DNA from 2 places in the Nonomuraea sp. CA-218870 genome. Region 1 is predicted to be linked to the other one. Evidence: riboswitches for the same ligand, from Rfam matches in the RefSeq annotation. Region 1 holds a riboswitch; the other holds the start of a gene.
What was found. A riboswitch is a leader RNA that binds a small molecule or an ion and turns the genes downstream of it on or off. The one in region 1 is predicted to bind glycine.
Positions count from the first base shown of each region.

Region 1 (2,384 bases):
GTGAGCAGGACCCTGAGCCGGACCGTGAGCCGGACCGTGAGCCGGCCCGTCATCGGTGTCAGCACCTACGTCGAGCCCGCGCGGTTCACGGTGTGGGACCTGCCCGTGGCGCTGCTGCCGTACATGTACGTGGAGCAGGTGACGCGGGCGGGCGGGCAGCCGGTGCTCATCCCGCCGGCGGGCGAACCGGCGGCGCTGGTGCCTCGGCTGGACGGGCTGATCCTGGCGGGCGGCGGGGACGTCGATCCGGAGCGGTACGGGGCGTCCCCCCACCCCCACACCGACTACATCCGGAAATTTCGGGACACGGCGGAGTTTGGCCTGATGACCGCGGCGCTGGAGGCCCGCCTCCCCTTCCTGGGCGTGTGCCGGGGCCTCCAGGTCCTCAACGTCACCCTGGGCGGCACCCTCCACCAGCACCTCCCGGACGTGACCGGCCACCGCGGCCATTCCCCCGCCCCAGGCGAGTTCGGCCACCTGCCCGTGCGCCCGGTCCCCGGCAGCAAGGTCGCGAAGATCCTCGGCGACGCCCCGGTCACCGTGCCGCACTACCACCACCAGGCGGTCGACCGCCTCGGCGCGGGCCTGACCGTGACGGCCACCACCGAGGACGGCACCGTCGAGGCGGTCGAACTCGACTCCCACCCCTTCGCCGTCGCCGTCCAGTGGCACCCGGAGGCGGCCCAGGACTGCGCGCTCTTCGAAGCCCTCGTCTCCGCCGCGAGACGGCCGGACGCGACAATTCGCTCCCCAGGCCGTTAGGCTTGCCGCATCACCGTCGAAGCCGTGCGGGAGAGCGTCCTGACAGCCGGTCGGGGCCCCTGAAGGAGCAAGCCCTCCCCGCGAACCTCTCAAGGCAAAGGACCGTACGGCCGAGGTGTCCTCTGGAAAGCAGGTCCGCGCGACCTCGCCGAAGGTGAAAGTCCGGAAAAAAGCCGGGCGAAACTCTCAGGCACCGACGACAGAGGGGGAGGATCCCGGCATCCGATCCTGCCCTGAGGTGCGAGACATGTCCCGATCGACGCCGCTGAGAGACGTGCACGAGTCTCTCGGCGCCACCCTGACCGACTTCGCCGGCTGGCTCATGCCGCTGCGCTACGGCAGCGAGTCCGCGGAGCACAACGCGGTCCGCCAGGCGGCCGGGCTGTTCGACCTGTCGCACATGGGAGAGATCTTCCTGACCGGCCCGCAGGCGGCGCAGGCCCTCGACCACGCCCTGGTGGGACACCTGTCGGCGCTGGCGAACGGGCGGGCCCGCTACACCATGATCGTCGACGAGCGCGGCGGGGTGCTCGACGACCTCATCGTCTACCGGCTCGGCGACGAGGAGTTCATGGTCGTGGCCAACGCGTCGAACGCGGACAAGGTCGCGGACGAGCTGATCGATCGCGCCAAGGCGTACGACACGCGGGTCGAGGACCGCTCCGACCGCTACGCCCTCATCGCCGTCCAGGGCCCACGGGCCGAGGAGATCCTCGCCACCCTCACCGACGCCGACCTCGCCGGCCTGAAGTACTACACCGGCCTGCCCGGCACGGTCGACGGCCGGAAGGCGCTCATCGCCCGCACCGGCTACACCGGCGAGGACGGCTTCGAGCTGTTCGTGGCCGCCGAGGACGCGGTGCCGCTCTGGCACGCGCTGACCGCCGCCGGCGAGCCGCACGGGCTGAAGCCGGCCGGGCTGTCCAGCCGTGACACGCTCCGCCTGGAAGCGGGTATGCCGCTGTACGGCAACGAGCTGAGCGCGGAGCTCACCCCGTTCGACGCGGGACTGGGCAGGGTGGTGAAATTCGACAAGCCGGGCGACTTCGTGGGCCGGTCGGCGCTGGAGGCGGTCAAGAACGTGCCGCCGCGGCGCCGCCTGGTCGGGCTGGTCGCGCGCGGCCGCCGGGTGCCCCGCCACGGCTACCCCGTCACCAAGGACGGCGCCGTCGTCGGCGAGGTCACCAGCGGCGCGCCCTCGCAGACGCTGGGCAAGCCCATCGCGATGGCCTACGTCGACACCGGCGTCGACGCCGGCGTCGACGCCGGCGTCGACGAAGGTCTGGCCGTGGACATCAGGGGCAGGCAAGAACCCGTGGACGTGGTCGAGCTGCCCTTTTACAGGAGGAACAAGTGAGCAACATCCCTGACGACCTGAGCTACACCAAGGAGCACGAGTGGGTCTCCGGCCTTGAGGACGGCCTGATCGCCACGATCGGGATCACCGCCTTCGCCGCCGACGCCCTCGGTGACGTGGTGTACGTGCAGCTCCCGGAGGTCGGCTCGACCATCGAGGCCGGGGACTCGGTCGGCGAGGTGGAGTCCACCAAGTCGGTGAGCGAGATCTACACCCCTGTCGGCGGCGAGGTGGTGGAGGTCAACCAGACCCTGGTGGACGACCC
Region 1 is NZ_JBNJMN010000001.1:2,193,662-2,196,045, reverse strand. It holds gene ACQEUU_RS10895 (3-oxoacyl-ACP reductase) at 1-4, shown strand, start outside; gene ACQEUU_RS10890 (gamma-glutamyl-gamma-aminobutyrate hydrolase family protein) at 25-762, shown strand; glycine riboswitch at 780-877, shown strand; glycine riboswitch at 878-975, shown strand; gene gcvT (glycine cleavage system aminomethyltransferase GcvT) at 1,010-2,119, shown strand; gene gcvH (glycine cleavage system protein GcvH) at 2,116-2,384, shown strand, end outside.

Region 2 (2,384 bases), 1.9 Mb from region 1:
TCAGGGAGTTCCTTGACACGATCTCACCTGAGGACTTCGGCCGGGCGGGGTAGGTATTTCAGTGCATTTACGCTTCACGACGCGCCGAGCCGGATCGTTGACTGAGCATGGTCACAGTCCTACGGTGCAAGTGAAACCCGTGGTCGACCTTTTACGAACCCCCAGATGAGGCCACGGGATGAGAGAAAGCCGGAGGTCCGCGTGGCGGTCAGCAGCGGCGAGGGAAAGACGGCCGGCCAGGAAGATCCGGTGCGGCGCGAGAGTGCGCGGCAGCGTGCCGGAGAGCAGGGACTGCTCTTCGACGAGAAGCCTGCCACGCTGCCGGACGACATCGGATACCGCGGGCCCACGGCCTGCGCGGCGGCCGGCATCACCTACAGGCAGCTGGACTACTGGGCGCGCACCGGCCTGGTGGAGCCCACGATAAGAGCCGCACAGGGCTCCGGCTCCCAGCGCCTCTACAGCTTCCGCGACATCCTGGTCCTGAAAGTCGTCAAACGGCTCCTCGACACCGGAGTCTCCCTCCAGCAGATCCGTACCGCCGTCCAGCATCTGCGCGACCGCGGGGTCGCCGACCTCGCGCAGATCACGCTGATGAGCGACGGCGTCAGCGTCTACGAGTGCACCTCGGCCGACGAGGTCATCGATCTTCTCCAGGGCGGGCAGGGCGTGTTCGGCATCGCGCTCGGCCGGGTCTGGCGCGAGGTCGAAGGATCCCTCGCGGAGCTGCCGGGGGAACGGGCGGCGGTCGCGGACGACGTCCCGGCCGACCATCCCGCTGACGAACTGGCCCGGCGCCGGCGCGCGCGCCGCACCGGTTGACCGCCCCGTAACACCCCAATCCGGGTCGAGGCTGTAATCTAGGACATGCTGACGACCCCGTGCGGGAGAGACCCCGGCACGACCGGGGCGCCGAAGGAGCAACCCTCCCCGGAATCTCTCAGGCGCCCGTACCGCTCGGGTGAGGCAACTCTGGAAAGCAGGTGCGCCCGCCAGGCGCACTTCACCGACGGTGCAAGCCCTGTGCGGGTGAAGCTCTCAGGTCGTCATGACAGAGGGGGAGATCCGGCATAAGCCCGCGCCCAGCGCCGGTCTCCACAGCCTCGGGAGGCGTCTTCCATGACCGACCTGTCAGCACCGCCGTTCTCCAGCCGGCACATCGGGCCCTCGGCCGCGGAGCAGCAGCGCATGCTCCAGACCGTCGGGTTCGAGTCGGTCACGGACCTCGTGGCGGTGGCCGTGCCCGAGGCCATCAGGATCAAGGACCGGCTCGACCTGCCGCCCGCCGCGAGCGAGGCCGAGGCCATCGCCGAGCTCCGCGCGCTCGCCGGCCGCAACCAGGTGCTCACCTCGATGATCGGCCTGGGCTACCACGACACCGTCACGCCCGCCGTCATCCGCCGCAACCTCCTGGAGAACCCGGGCTGGTACACCGCCTACACCCCGTACCAGCCGGAGATCTCGCAGGGCCGGCTGGAGGCGCTGCTGAACTTCCAGACCGTCGTCTCCGACCTCACCGCGCTGCCCGTCGCCGGCGCGTCCCTGCTCGACGAGGCCACCGCGGCGGCCGAGGCCATGACGCTGGCCCGCCGCGCCGGCAAGGCCAAGAGCCCCGTGTTCGTGGTCGACGCCGACGCGCTGCCGCAGACCAAGGCGGTGCTGGCCACCCGCGCCGAACCGCTCGGCATCACGCTCGTCGAGAGCGACCTGACCGGTGACCTGCCCGAATGCTTCGGCGTGCTCGTCCAGTACCCCGGCGCGTCCGGGCGGCTGCGCGACTTCCGGGCCGTGGCCGAGCGGGCGCACGAGGCCGGCGCGCTCGTCGTGGCCGCCGCCGACCTGCTGGCGCTCACGCTCGTGGCCGCGCCGGGCGAACTCGGCGCCGACATCGCCGTCGGCTCCTCCCAGCGGTTCGGCGTGCCGTTCGGCTTCGGCGGGCCGCACGCCGCCTACATGTCCGTACGCGAGGGACTGCAGCGCCAGATGCCCGGCCGCCTGGTCGGGGTGTCGGTCGACGCCGACGGCGCGCCCGCGTACCGGCTGGCCCTGCAGACCCGCGAGCAGCACATCCGCCGCGAGAAGGCCACCAGCAACATCTGCACCGCGCAGGTGCTGCTCGCCGTCATCGCCGGCATGTACGCCGTCTACCACGGCCCCGACGGGCTGCGCCGGATCGCCCGCCGGGTCCACCGGCACGCAGCCGCGCTCGCCGAAGGGCTGCGCGAGGGCGGCGTCGAGGTGGTGCACCCGGACTTCTTCGACACCGTGCTCGCCCGCGTCCCCGGCCGGGCGGCCGCCGTCGTCGCCGCCGCGGCCGAACGCGGCGTCAACCTCTGGCAGGCCGACGCCGACCACGTCTCCGTCGCCTGCGACGAGAAGACCGG
Region 2 is NZ_JBNJMN010000001.1:4,105,589-4,107,972, forward strand. It holds gene ACQEUU_RS19840 (bifunctional nuclease family protein) at 1-53, shown strand, start outside; gene ACQEUU_RS19845 (MerR family transcriptional regulator) at 202-822, shown strand; glycine riboswitch at 875-966, shown strand; gene gcvP (aminomethyl-transferring glycine dehydrogenase) at 1,120-2,384, shown strand, end outside.
Region 2: it holds a riboswitch for glycine, as region 1 does, so the genes downstream of both, gcvP (aminomethyl-transferring glycine dehydrogenase) here and gcvT (glycine cleavage system aminomethyltransferase GcvT) in region 1, are expected to answer to the same signal.